One region of the Microbispora sp. ATCC PTA-5024 genome, then DNA from elsewhere that is predicted to be linked to it. Evidence: riboswitches for the same ligand, from Rfam matches in the RefSeq annotation. Region 1 holds a riboswitch; the other holds the start of a gene.
The links. A riboswitch is a leader RNA that binds a small molecule or an ion and turns the genes downstream of it on or off. The one in region 1 is predicted to bind cobalamin.
Positions count from the first base shown of each region.

Region 2: another riboswitch for cobalamin. It lies ahead of MPTA5024_RS05450 (cobyric acid synthase); the one in region 1 lies ahead of MPTA5024_RS27385 (ribonucleoside-diphosphate reductase subunit alpha).

Region 1 covers NZ_KI866525.1:300,378-307,409, forward strand. The annotation lists gene MPTA5024_RS27375 (mechanosensitive ion channel family protein) at 3-1,055, opposite strand; gene MPTA5024_RS27380 (ribonucleotide-diphosphate reductase subunit beta) at 1,112-2,119, opposite strand; gene MPTA5024_RS27385 (ribonucleoside-diphosphate reductase subunit alpha) at 2,116-4,323, opposite strand; cobalamin riboswitch at 4,456-4,667, opposite strand; gene MPTA5024_RS27390 (tripartite tricarboxylate transporter substrate-binding protein) at 4,739-5,689, opposite strand; partial or broken gene MPTA5024_RS27395 (cobalamin ABC transporter substrate-binding protein) at 5,814-7,032, opposite strand, start outside.
Region 2 covers NZ_KI866522.1:1,216,104-1,223,135, reverse strand. The annotation lists partial or broken gene MPTA5024_RS05460 (ATP-binding protein) at 1-958, opposite strand, end outside; gene cobN (cobaltochelatase subunit CobN) at 955-4,497, opposite strand; gene MPTA5024_RS05450 (cobyric acid synthase) at 4,494-5,999, opposite strand; cobalamin riboswitch at 6,196-6,377, opposite strand.

The DNA of each region.
Region 1 (7,032 bases):
GCTCAGACCCGGTCCACCCGTAGACGCGGCAGGCTCTCGGGGTACTTCTCCCGGACGAACCGGACCAGGTGCTCCCGGATGTCGCAGCGCAGGTCCCACGCGCTGGCCGAGTCGGCGGCGCTCATCAGCGCGCGCAGCTCGACCAGGCCGCCCGGGGTGACGTCGGTGACCTGGAGCGTCCAGTCCTTCTGGTCCCACAGCGGGTTGTCGCGCAGCGCCCGGTAGAGCTCGGCCCGCAGCTCCTCCACCGGCACGGCCCAGTCGACCCGCAGGTAGACGCTGCCCAGGATGCGGCTCTCGTGGCGCGTCCAGTTCTCGAACGGGTTCGCGGTGAAGTACGACACCGGGAGGATGAGCCGCCGCTCGTCCCACAGGCGCAGGGCCACGTACGTGAGCGTCAACTCCTCGATGCGGCCCCACTCGTCCTCCACCACCACGACGTCGTCGAGCCGCAGCGCGTCGCTGAAGGCCAGCTGGAGCCCTGCCAGCAGGTTGCCCAGCGTGGACTGGGCGGCGACGCCGGCCACCACGCCCGCGATTCCGGCGGAGGCGAGCAGCCCCGCCCCGAGCGCCCGCACCTGCGGGAAGGTGAACAGCATCGCCCCCAGCGCGACCAGCACGACGACGGCCGCTGAGACGCGGCGGACCAGCGTGATCTGGGTGCGGATCCGCCGCGCCCGGCGGTTGCGCTCCCCCTCCACGCGGGTGAGGCGGTCGAGCACCACGTCGGTCACCGCGTACGCGGCCTGGATGACGAGCCACGTCACGCAGCCGATCAGCAGCAGCGTGAACATCTGCCGGATGAGGTTCTGCGTCGACGCCACCGACATGTCGGGGGTGTAGACGGCGTTGGCCGTGGCCACGACCGCCGTGGCGAACCCCGGCCAGGTGCACCGGCGCACCACGGGCCCGGCGAGGGCCCATCTCTCCCCGATGAGCCGCGAGTTCAGCACCCGCCGCAGCAGCTCCACCGCCGTGATGGCGGCCACCACGGCGGTCCCCAGCGTTGCCCAGTTCCACGCGGCCGACAGGACGGCGCCCCCTTTCGTCGTCATGAGGAGCCCTTTGCCCGTTTATGGAAGCCCCATAACGGACGAGAGGGCCGGCGTCCTCAGAACGACTCGTCGAGCCGCACGTCGCCCTCCACGGCCACCTGGTACGCCGAGACCCTGCGCTCGAAGAAGTTCGCCAGCTCCTGGACGTCCTGGAACTCCATGAAGGCGAACGGGTTGGCGGTGCCGTACCGGGCGGGCAGGCCGAGGCGGGCGAGCCGGCGGTCGGCGACGTACTCCAGGTAGGCCCGCATCCGCTCCGCGGTCATGCCGCCGAGGCCGTCGCCGCACAGGTCCAGGGCGAAGGCGAGCTCGGCGGCCACGGCCTCCTCCATCATGCGCACGACCTGGGCCGCCAGCTCCTCGTCGAACAGGCCGGGCTCCTCGCGGCGGACGGTGTCGACCACGTCGAACGCGAACTCCATGTGCATCGACTCGTCGCGGAACACCCAGTTGGTGCCGGTCGCGAGCCCGCCCAGCAGCCCGCGGGAGCGGAACCAGTAGACGTAGGCGAAGGCGCCGTAGAAGAACAGGCCCTCGATGCAGGCGGCGAAGCAGATGAGGTTGAGCAGGAAGCGCCGCCGGTCCTCCCGGGTCTCCAGCCGCGACAGCCCCTTGATCGAGTCGATCCAGCGGAAGCAGAACTCGGCCTTGTCCCGGATCGAGGGGATGTGCTCCACAGCGGCGAACGCCCGGACCCGCTCGTCGTGGTCGGGCAGGTAGGTGTCCAGCAGCGTCAGGTAGAACTGCACGTGCACGGCCTCCTCGAACAGCTGCCTGCTGAGGTAGAGCCGCGCCTCGGGCGCGTTGACGTGCTGGTACAGGTTCAGCACGAGGTTGTTGGCCACGATCGAGTCGCCGGTCGCGAAGAACGCGACGAGCCGGTTGATGAGGTGGCGCTCCCCCGGGCCGAGCCGCGCGAGGTCGGCCAGGTCCGACTGGAGGTCGACCTCCTCGACCGTCCAGGTGTTCCTGATGGCCGCGCGGTACCTCTCGTAGAACCCCGGGTACCGCATCGGCCGGAGGGTCAGGTCCATCCCGGGGTCGAGGAGCATGGTCTCGGTCACTGGCAGGCCTCGCAGATCTCGGGGTTCTCAAGGGAGCAGGCGACGGCCTCGGCCGCCGCCTCCGGCCGTACGGCGGGGACGGTTGTCTGGGCGATCCGCGTGGCGGGGCGGGACCGCAGGTAGTAGGTGGTCTTGAGGCCCGACCGCCAGGCGTAGGCGTACATCGACGACAGCTTGCCGATGGTGGGCGCCGCCATGAAGAGGTTGAGCGACTGGCCCTGGTCGACGTACGGCTGCCGGGCGGCGGCGAGGTCGATCAGCGCCTTCTGGGGCAGCTCCCAGGCCGTCCGGTAGAGCGCCTTGAGGTCGTCCGGCAGGCCGGGCAGCCCCTGCACCGAGCCGTCGGCCGTCTTGATCGCGTCGCGGGTCTCCCGGGTCCACAGCCCGAGCCTGCGCAGGTCGCGGACCAGGTACCGGTTGACCTGGAGGAACTCCCCGGACAGGGTCTCCCGCTTGAACACGTTGGACACCTGCGGCTCGACGCACTCGTGGCAGCCGGCGATGGAGGCGATCGTCGCGGTCGGCGCGACGGCGACCATGAGGGAGTTGCGCAGCCCGGTCGCCTCGATCCGCAGCCGCAGCTCCGCCCACTCCTCGGGGTGGACCGGGGAGGCCGGGTAGTGGTCGAGGTGCAGCACGCCGCGCGCCGCGCGGGTCTCGCCGTACGACGGGTGCCGCCCGCGCTCGGCGGCGAGGTCGGCGGAGGCGCCGTACGCCGCGAGCGCGATCTCCTCGGCGATGCGGGTGGACAGCGCCAGCGCCTCCGGCGCGTCGAACGGCAGCCGCAGCGTGAAGAAGACGTCGGCCAGGCCCATGACGCCGAGGCCGATCGGCCGCCACCGGAGGTTGGCCGCCTCCGCCTCGGGGGTGGGGTAGTAGCCGAGATCGATGGTCCGGTCGAGGAACCGGACGGCGGTGCGGACGGTGGCCCGCAGCCGCGCCCAATCGACGCCCTCGGCGGTGACGTGCGCGGCGAGGTTGACCGAGCCGAGGTTGCAGACGGCCGTCTCGGCGTCGCTCGTGACCTCGAGGATCTCGGTGCAGAGGTTGGACAGGTGGATGACGTTGCGGTCCAGCGCCGTCTGGTTGGAGGTGCGGTTGGCCGCGTCCTTGAAGGTCATCCAGCCGTTCCCGGTCTGGGCGAGGGTGCGCATCATCCGGGCGTACAGGGCGCGGGCCGGGACCTGCCGGACATACCGCCCGGCCGCCTCCAGCTCCCGGTAGCGGGCGTCGAACGCCTCACCCCACAGGTCGGTCAGCTCGGGGGCCTCCTTCGGGTCGAACAGCGACCACGTACCGTCGGCCTCGACGCGGCGCATGAACTCGTCCGGCACCCAGTTGGCGAGGTTCAGGTTGTGGGTGCGGCGGGCGTCCTCACCGGTGTTGTCGCGCAGCTCCAGGAACTCCTCGACGTCGGCGTGCCACGTCTCCAGGTACACGCAGGCCGCGCCCTTGCGCCGGCCGCCCTGGTTGACGGCGGCCACCGAGGCGTCGAGGGTGCGCAGCCACGGGACGATGCCGTTGGACAGGCCGTTCGTGCCCCGGATGAGCGACCCCCGGGACCGGACGCGGGTCCAGGACACGCCGATGCCGCCGGCGTACTTCGACAGCCGGGCCACCTGGCCGTACCGCTCGTAGATGCCCTCCAGCTCGTCGCGGGGCGAGTCGAGCAGGAAGCACGACGACAGCTGCGGGCGGCGGGTGCCGGAGTTGAACAGCGTCGGCGAGCTGGGCAGGTACGCCAGGGACGACATGAGCCGGTACAGCTCGGCCGCCTCGCCGGCCGACGACGACAGGCCGCAGGCCACCCGCAGGAGGAAGTGCTGCGGGCGCTCCAGCACGTCCCGGGTGACGGGGTGACGCAGCAGGTAGCGGTCGTAGACGGTGCGCAGGCCGAAGTACTCGAACCGGTCGTCGGCGGCCTCGTCGACGAGCGCGTCGAGGGCGGCGGCCTCGGCCGCCACGAACGCGGCCAGGCCGTCGTCGAGCAGCCCCTCGGCGTGGGCCGCGGCCACGGACTCGGAGAACGACCGCACGCCGTGCCGGGCCGTCTCGTCCGCGATCAGGCCGCTCAGCAGGCGGGCGGCCGCCTTCGAGTTCTCCGGGTCGGCGACGACCCCCGCCGCCGCCTCCTCGATCGCCTGCCAGGCGGCGGCCGGCCCGGCCTGCGGGCGGGCGAGCGTCGCCCCGTTCGTCTGTGTCACGTGTGTCTCCTCGCGAGCTCGAAGACCGTCCGGAGCCGTGAGGAGGGCATGCCTCGGCGCACGCGGGGGCACGCCCGGCGCGGCGTCGGCGGGCCCTCCCTCGGGAGCCGGCGGACCAGCGCGCGGGCGTCGGGCCCACGCGCGTCGCCGGCAGGTCTTCGGACTCGCGGGCGCGGCGGGCCGGGGCCCGCCGGTCCTACTGGCCGTCGCTTCCCAGGCGCCGTCGCGCCCAGTGCTCGTATGACGGCGGTCGTTCCCGCTCACCGCTGCGGGGCAGTCCCGGACTTCCACCGGGTTCCCTCTTGCCTCACCCCTGGGGGCGAACCAGCGACGGAAGTGGATCCTACATCTTGTGCCCGTCCGCGCAACCACCCCTACAGGTTGTGGTTTCCGGCCCCACGGGGAGGTAGGATCTTCAGCGCAGGCCGAGCGCGTCGAGGACCTGCGACGTCCGGCGCACCTCGTCCGACAGCCAGCGGCCGAAGTCGTCGCCGGCCAGGTACATGGGCGCCCAGCCGTTGCGGCCGCAGCAGCCCTGCCACCCGGCCGACCCCGCGACCGCGGCGCACAGGTCGAGCAGCGCGTCCCGCGCCCCACCTGTGAGCGCGGCGGGGGCGACGAGGCCGGCCCAGTCGGCGTACACGGCCCGCACGCCCGACTCACTCAGCGTGGGCGCGTCCAGGCCGTCGAGGCGCTCGGAGGACGACACGGCGAGCGGCCGCAACCGGCCGGCCCGGACGTGGTCCGCCACGTCGCGCGGGGTGCCGAACGCCAGCGGCACCCGCCCGTCGAGGACCGCCGCCACGGCCTGCCGCCGGTCGTCGAACGCCGTGTAACCGAGCAGGCGCACGTCGGCCCCGAGGCCGAGGGCCACCATCCCGGCGAGGAGGTGGTCGGCCCCGCCGGAGGGCCCGCCCGCGAGCGGCACCGCCGAGGGGTCCTTGACCAGGGCGGCCGCGAGCCGGTCGAAGCCGCGGTACGGCGAGTCGGGCGAGGTCACCAGCACCTCCCACTCCCCCACGAGCCGCGCCAGCGGCGCCGTGCGGCCGAGGAGCGGGCGCGCTCCGCTCATCGCGGCGGCTGCGAGCAGCGCGGGGTCGGTGACCAGCAGGTCGGTCCGGCGGCCCGCGGAGACGAAGCGCGCGACGGCCGCCGCGCCCTCCCCGCCCCTCCCCGCGACGCGCACCGTCCGGGCCCACCGGCGGCCCTCGATCAGGGTCCGCAACTCCCCGGCGACGCTGTCCCCCCACCCGCCCGACGATCCCGGCACCACCAAGGAGATCTCGCTCTGGTACGGCGGGGCCTGGGTTCCGCAACCCGCCGCCAGGGCCAGCACCCCTAAGGCGAGCACCGTACGGCGTCGCATGTCGGCACCCTCCCCCCGAAGAGTCCCTTGCACGCACAGAATATGACGAATCACGCATTGTGACTACATATCGGGGCGATACGGGCGTAAGGGATGTGCCGTGCGGCCGTGCGCCGGCGCGATGTCAGCGGATGAGCACGGGCTCCCCCGTCACACGGACGGTGTCGCCGGGACGGACCGGGGTGCGCGTGCCGTCCAGCCTCTCGACGCCGGAGGCGCCGGGGGGCGCGACCGTGTCGGCGGTCCCGGCGTGGGTCCAGCGGACGACGGCCGGGCGCGCGCCGCCCGGGCCGTCGAGGAGGAACGCGCACTGCCACACGTTCTCCGGCAGGCCGATGGCCAGGCCGCGCCCGCAGGCCCGCAGGCGGGCGTGGGACAGCCAGCGCTGGAGGCGCTCCACGGCCAGGGCCGCCCGGGTCGGGGCGCCGCCCACGGCCTGCAGGACGACCGGGATCTTCGTGCCGCCCCAGTTGTAGAAGTACATGCGGCGCAGGTTGTCGTCGGTGCCGTACAGCCCGACCAGGTAGAACCGCACGGCGTGCTCGACGGCGGCCTGATCGTCGAGCGAGCCCTGGAGGGGGATGTCGTAGGTGGTGCCGGTGTTCCACAGCGGCGGGTGGACGCCGGCCTCGTGCAGCGTGCGGTCGGCCACCCTGAGGATGTCCAGCATCGTCTCCGGCGGATCGGAGGCGCGGCGCTGGTACAGCTTGACGCCCGCGGCGTCGCAGTAGCGGTAGCCCCCGGCGGCGGCGAACCGGCGCATCACCTCCACCGCCGAGGGGATCCACAGCCGGCCCATGCCGGGGCAGACCACGAGGGCGCGGGGGTCGGCCGCGCGGATGACGCCGCTCGCCCTGCGGGCCATCTCCACGAGGGTCTCGACGCGGCCGTTGTAGAACCGCGGGTCGTTGGCCAGCACCCACAGCTCGTAGGCCTCGATCCTGCCGCGGTAGCGCGTCACCACGGCCCGGACGAAGTCGTCCCAGTCGTTCAGGTCGTCGGGGGCGGCGGCGCGGGCCATGTCGTCGTACGGCCCGAGGGGCGCCGTGGGTGCGGCCCAGGAGGGCGGGGCGCCGAAGACGTACATCGCGGGCAGCCCGGCCCGGCCCGCGCCCGCCACGAGGCGGTCGAGCGTCGCCCAGGAGTACTCGCCGCGGCGCGGCTCGACCTCGGCCCACTGGGTGCCGCTGTCCCAGAGCCGCACGGCTCCGACCTGGAAGGCGGGCATGTCCCCGGTGTTGGAGTTGATCGTGACGCCGAACATCCGCGGGTCGACCGGCGCCGGGTCCCGCTCCCAGCTCGGGCCCGAGATCCACTGCGGCGCCCGGCGACCCCAGTCCGCC
Region 2 (7,032 bases), on a different contig from region 1:
TGTCGAAGGGGTCCCGGCGACGGCGGTGCGGCAGCGCGAGCCGGGCCGCCGCCCGCACGTCGTCGGCGTTCACCTCGTCCCGCCCCTCCCAGGCGGCCAGCGCGACCGCCGTACGGGCCATGACCAGGTCGGCGCGCAGGCCGTCCACGTCGAAGGCGGCGCACACCGCGGTGATGCGGCGCAGCGCGTGGTCCGGCAGCGTCACGCGGGGGAGGCGGTCGCGGGCCGCCGCGATCCGGGCGGCGAGACCGGCGTCCCGCTCCCGGTGGGCGGCGGCGAACCCGGCGGGGTCGGCGTCGTACGCCAGCCGCCCGCGCACCACTCTCGCGCGCTCGCCCGGGTCGCGACTGGCCCGCACCTCGACGGCGAGGCCGAACCGATCGAGCAACTGGGGACGGAGCTCGCCCTCCTCGGGGTTCATCGTGCCCACCAGCAGGAAGCGGGCGGCGTGCCGCACCGAGACGCCCTCCCGCTCGACGTACGCCGTGCCCATGGCGGCGGCGTCGAGCAGCAGGTCGACGAGGTGGTCGTGGAGCAGGTTGACCTCGTCCACGTACAGGACCCCGCGGTGGGCCGCCGCGAGCAGGCCCGGCTCGAACGCCTTGACGCCCTCCGTGAGGGCCCGTTCGAGGTCGAGCGCGCCGGCGACGCGGTCCTCGCTCGCCCCCACCGGCAGCTCGACCAGCCGGGCGGGCCGGACGACGTCGGGCGCCGAGTCGTGCGGGCCGTCGGGGCAGGCCGGGTCGGGCGCGGCCGGGTCGCAGGAGAACCGGCACCCCGCCACCACGGCCACCGGCGGCAGCAGCGCCGCCAGCGACCGCACGACGGTCGACTTGGCCGTGCCCTTCTCGCCCCGCACGAGCACCCCGCCGATCGACGGCGACACGGCGTTCAGCAGCAGCGCCCGCTTGAGGTCGTCGAGCCCGACCACCGCGCTGAACGGGTACGTCACGGTCATGCGCCGGCCTCCAGGTCGCCTTCCATCTCCAGGTAGGTGGTCCGGAGGCCGTCGAGGGTCTCCGGCGACGGGTCCGCCCACAGGCCGCGCTCGGCCGCCTCCAGCAGCCGTTCGGCGATGCCGCGCAGCGCCCACGGGTTCGACCGGCGCATGAAGTCGCGCACCTCGGGGTCGAAGACGTACGACTGGGCGAGCGACTCGTACATCCAGTCGTCCACGACCCCGGCCGTGGCGTCGAAGCCGAACAGGTAGTCGACCGTGGCCGCCATCTCGAACGCGCCCTTGTAGCCGTGGCGCCGCATCGCCGCGATCCACCGCGGGTTGACGACGCGGGACCGGAAGACCCGCCGCGTCTCCTCGCCCAGCGTCCGCGTGCGCACGGCGTCGGGCACGTGCGAGTCGCCCACGTACGCCGCGGGGGACGCGCCGGTCAGGTGGCGGACCATGGCGACCATGCCGCCGTGGTACTGGAAGTAGTCGTCGGAGTCGGCGATGTCGTGCTCGCGGTTGTCCTGGTTCTTCGCGGCCACCTCGATGCGGCGGAAGGCCGCCTCCATGTCCGCCCTGGCCTCCCGGCCGTCGAGGCCCCTGCCGTACGCGTAGCCGCCCCAGACGGCGTAGACCTCGGCCAGGTCGGCGTCGTCGCGCCAGTTGCGGGCGTCGATGAGCGGCAGCAGCCCCGCGCCGTACGCTCCGGGCCGGGAGCCGAAGACGCGGCTGGTGGCGCGGCGGTGGTCGCCGTGCCGGGCGACCTCCTCCGCGACGTGCGCCCGCAGCGGGTTGAGCTCGGCCGGCTCGTCGAGCGCGGCGACGGCCCGTACGGCGTCGTCGATCAGCGCGACGACGTGCGGGAACGCGTCGCGGAAGAAGCCGCTGATCCGCACGACCACGTCCACCCGGGGGCGGCCCAGCTCCTCCGTCGTCACGACCTCGAAGCCGGTCACCCGGCGGGAGGCGTCGTCCCAGGTGGGCCGGACGCCGAGCAGCGCGAGGACCTCGGCGATGTCGTCGCCCTGGGTGCGCATCGCGCTGGTGCCCCAGACCGTGAGGCCGACCGTCCGCGGCCAGCCGCCGGTGTCGGCCCGGTACCGCTCGGCCAGCGAGGCCGCCAGGGCGGCGCCGGTCTCCCAGGCGAGTCGCGAGGGGATGGCCTTGGGGTCCACGGAGTAGAAGTTGCGGCCGGTCGGCAGCACGTTGACGAGCCCGCGCGTCGGCGATCCGGACGGCCCGGCCGGCACGTACCCGCCGTCGAGGGCGTGCAGCAGGTGGGCCACCTCGTCAGTGGTGCGGTCGAGCCGGGGGACGACCTCGGTCGCGGCGAAGCGCAGCACCCGCGCGACGTCGGCGGCGGGGGAGACCTCGGCGGCGGCGCCGGGGTCCCAGCCCCGCTCCTCCATGGCCGCCACAAGCCGCCGCGCCTCCTCCTCGAACCGGTCGACCTCGCCCCTGGCCTCCTTGCCCTCGGCCAGCCCGAGCGCCTCGCGGAGCCCCGGCAGCGCGCCGGCCGCGCCGCCCCACACCTGCCGGGCGCGCAGCACGGCGAGCACGAGGTTCACCCGGGCCTCGCCCGCCGGGGCCGCGCCCAGCACGTGGAGGCCGTCCCGGATCTGGGCGTCCTTGATCTCGCACAGGTAGCCGTCGACGTGGAGCAGGAAGTCGTCGAACTCGGCGTCGTCCGGCCGGTCGTCCACGTGCAGGTCGTGGTGGAGCTGGGCCGCCTGGATCAGCGTCCAGATCTGTGCGCGCACGGCCGGCAGCTTCGCCGGGTCGAGGGCGGCCACGGTCGCGTGCTCGTCGAGAAGCTGCTCCAGCCGGGCGAGGTCCCCGTACGAGTCGGCCCTGGCCATCGGCGGGATCAGGTGGTCGACCACCGTGGCGTGCGCCCGCCGCTTGGCCTGAGTGCCCTCCCCGGGGTCGTTCACGATGAACGGGTAGACCAGCGGCAGCGTCTCCAGCGCCGCGTCCGGGGCGCAGGACGCCGACAGGCCGAGCCCCTTGCCCGGCAGCCACTCCAGCGTGCCGTGCTTGCCGAGGTGGACGACGGCGTGCGCGCCGAACTCGCGCGACAGCCACCGGTACGCCGCCAGGTAGTGGTGGCTCGGCGGCAGGTCGGGGTCGTGGTAGATGGCCACCGGGTTCTCGCCGAAGCCCCGAGGCGGCTGGATCGCGACCAGCACGTTGCCGAACCGCAGCGCGGCCACCACGATGTCGTCGCCGTCCACGTAGAGGGACCCCGGCGGCGGGCCCCAGTGCGCGGTCACCGCGTCACGCAGCTCCGCCGGCAGCTCCGCGAACCACGAGTCGTACGCCGCCAGGGGGACGCGGGCAGGGGAGGCGGTCAGCTGCTCCTCGGTCAGCCACTCCACGTCGTGGCCGCCGGCCGCGATGAGCGCGTGGATGAGGGCGTCGCCGTCGTCAGGTGCGTCGCCCACGTCGTACCCCGCCTCGCGCAGCGCGCGCAGCAGGACCACGGCCGAGGCCGGGGTGTCGAGGCCGACCGCGTTGCCGACCCGGGCGTGCTTCGTCGGGTAGGAGGACAGCACGACGGCCAGGCGCTTGTCCCGGTTGGGCACGTGGCGCAGCCGGGCGTGCGCGACCGCGAGGCCCGCGACCCGGGCGCACCGCTCGGGATCGGCGGCGTAGACCGGCACGCCGTCCGGGCCGTCCTCCTTGAACGAGAAGGGCACGGTGACGAGCCGCCCGTCGAACTCGGGCACGGCGACCTGCATGGCCGCGTCCATGGGGGACAGCCCGGCGTCGGTCGCGGCCCAGGCGGCGCGGGACGTCGTCAGGCACAGCCCCTGGAGCACCGGCACGTCGAGCGCGGCGAGCGCCCCCACGTCCCACGCGTCGTCGTCCCCACCGGCGACGGCCTCGCTCGCCACCGCTCCGCCCGCGGCCAGGACGGTGACGACCAGCGCGTCGGCCTCCCGCAGCAGGGCGAACAGGCCGGCGTCCGCGCCGCGCAGCGACCCGCAGAAGACCGGCAGCGCGTCGGCGCCCGCCGCCTCCACCGCGTCGCACAGGTCGTCCACGAACGCGGTGTTGCCCGACAGCTCGTGCGCCCGGTAGTACACCACGCCCACCAGCGGCCGGCCGCCGCGCCGCTCCCGCCCGGGCCGGACCCCGTACGCCGGGGTGGCGCGGGGCGGGGCGAAGCCCTCTCCGGTCAGCAGCAGCGTGTCGGACAGGAAGCGGTACAGCTCGAGCAGGTTGTCCGGGCCGCCCTCCGCCAGGTAGGCGAGCGCCTCGGCGGCGACGCCCGACGGCACGGTGGACAGCGCCATCAACGCGGCGTCCGGGGCCGGCTCCCCGCCGAGCACGACGACCGGCAGGCCCGAGGCGAGCACGGCGTCGAGGCCCTCCGGCCACGACCGGCGGCCTCCCAGCAGCCGGACGACGACGGCGTCCGCGCCCTCCACAAGGGCCGGCACGTCCCCGGGCGCGACCCTGGCCGGGTTGGCCACCCGCCAGGCCGCGCCGCCGCGGCGCGCCGCGAGCAGCTCGGTGTCGGCGGCCGACAGCAGCAGCATCGTCATCCGTGCTCCTTGGCGGGGGTGAGGGTCATGGAGACCGCGGGCAGGCCGGCGGGCACCCCGCCCTCGATGAGGCGCCAGACGGCGTCGGTGTCCAGGTGCTCCTCGACCAGGTCGCCCAGCGCGTCGAGGCGGGCCTCGCGCCGCTCGGCGAACGTCGTGTCCCCGGGGAGCCAGTCACGGCCGGTGACGGCGGCGACCTCGGACAGGAAGGCCCGGCGGAAGCCGTCCTCGTCGAACAGGCCGTGCCAGGTCGTGCCCCACACCTGCCCCACGCGGCAGCCGTCGAGGAACGGCTCGCCGCCGCCGACCTCGACCCTGCCGTGGTGGATCTGGTAGCCCGCGACCTCGTGGCCGCGCCAGCGGCCCCTCGGCAGCGCCAGCACCTTGTCCGGGCCGTACACGGTCCGGACCGGCAGCAGCCCCAGGCCCTCGACCCGGCCGGCCCGGCTCTCGACCTCGTCGTCGATGACGCCGCCGAGCATCTGCAGGCCGCCGCACACCCCGAGCACCGGGCGTCCCTCGGCGGCCCGGCGGCGCAGCACGCCGTCCAGCCCGCGCTCGCGCAGCCACCGCAGGTCGGAGACGGTCGCCCGGGTGCCGGGGACGACGACCAGGTCCGCCTCCTCGGCCTCCGCGGCCGACGTCACGAGCCGCACGCTCACCCCCGGCTCCGCCGCCAGGGCGTCCGCGTCGGTGACGTTCGACATCCGCGGCAGCCGTACGACGGCGACGCGCAGGACGTCGCGGCCGACGGGCGGGGTGAGCAGGCCGGGACGGCTCTCCAGGTCGAGGGAGTCCTCGACGTCGAGCCACAGCCCCGACCGCCAGGGCAGCACCCCGAGGCACGGGCGGCCGGTCGCCGCGCGCACCCAGTCGAGCCCGGGCCGCAGCAGCGCCGGGTCGCCGCGGAACTTGTTGACCACGAACCCCGCCAGGTGCCGCTGGTCGGCCGGGTCGAGCACCGCGAGGGTGCCCGCGAAGTGCGCGAGCACGCCGCCGCGGTCGATGTCCCCCACGACGAGCACGGGCAGGCCGGCGGCGCGGGCGAGCCCCATGTTCGCGATGTCGCGGTCGCGCAGGTTGACCTCGGCCGGGCTGCCGGCGCCCTCGCAGATCACCACGTCGAACCGCCGGCGCAGGCCGGTCAGCGCGTCGACGGCCACGTCGAGCAGGCGCGTCTTGTGCTCGCGGTAGGACAGCGCGTCGACGTCCGCGTGGGCGCGGCCGAGCACCACGACGTGGGAGTGCCGCTCCCCGGCGGGCTTGAGCAGCACCGGGTTCATCGCGGCCTCGGGCTCGACCCGCGCGGCCGCGGCCTGCATCGCCTGGGCGCGGCCGATCTCCCCGCCGTCCGCGGTGACCATCGAGTTGAGCGCCATGTTCTGCGCCTTGAAGGGCGCCACCCGCACCCCGCGCCGGGCCAGCCATCGGCACAGCCCGGCCGTCAGCACGCTCTTCCCCGCGTCGGAGGTGGTCCCCGCCACCAGCAGCGCGCCGCTCATCGCGACCGCCTCCGCGGCGCCGTACGGCCGTGGGGCGTGCGCCGTGCCGTACGGAGGGGGGAGGGGAAGCGGGGACGGGCGGCGAGGGCGCCGCCGGACGGCATCTCAGGAAACGGGGCGCGGCACCGTGAGCGAGGCGCCCGCGCGCAGGCCTGACACGGCCATGGCGTGTCCTCCCTGGGGGTCCGCGCCCCCGGTCGAAGGGTCGACGGCCGGAGTATCCTGGCTCCCGGATCGACGCTCCCCTCGGCCTTCCCGCCCGGTGGGGCAGTGGCGTGGTGAGGATCGCTCCCCGGTGACAGTGGCGGGACCGCGCCGGATTCACACCGGCTTCCTCCGCTTCCGTCGCTTGCGGCTGCAAACATACACCCTTTGGATGTTGGTCCCGCAAGGGGTGATCTGTCCGTATCTTTCCTCGGTAACTGATGTGTCCCGGTTTGGCGAGCCCGGTCGTCCTGGGCGTCCGCCGCGGGTGCCAGCACCCTTGGCGGAGGTTCGGCGGCGGCGTGTAATCCCGGTATGCACCGTGCGGCCGCGCCGCTCCCGGACGGCGGGGGGACCGGGTTCGGATGGTTGTCCTTCTGCGGCCGGAGCGGCCTGACCCTCCCGCCGGCCGACGCGGAGCTGTTCCGGACGATCGAGGTTCCGGTGATGCTCGACGGACGGCTCCCTGACCCGCGACGGGTCGACGAGGTCGTGGTCACACCGCTGTTCCGGGAGGTCAGCGGCAAGGGCGTCGGAGACCGCGTCACCCTGCGGCTGACGACCCCCGAGCAGGCCGCCGCCACCGACAGACCGGGAGGCGGGACGCGGCCGGGCGGACCGGCGATCCCGGCGCGGATCGTGGGTGTCGTGCGGTCGTCCTGGTTCGCTGAGAGTCCCGGCGGCACGGGCGGGGTGATCGCCTCGCCCGCCCTGCTCGCCCGGTACCGCCGACATCGTCGGCCCCCACGACGACATCCCGTTCGAGGGCCTGGCCCGGCTGAAGGGCGGATCCGCCGCGATTCCCGCGTTCCGCGCGCACGTGGCACCC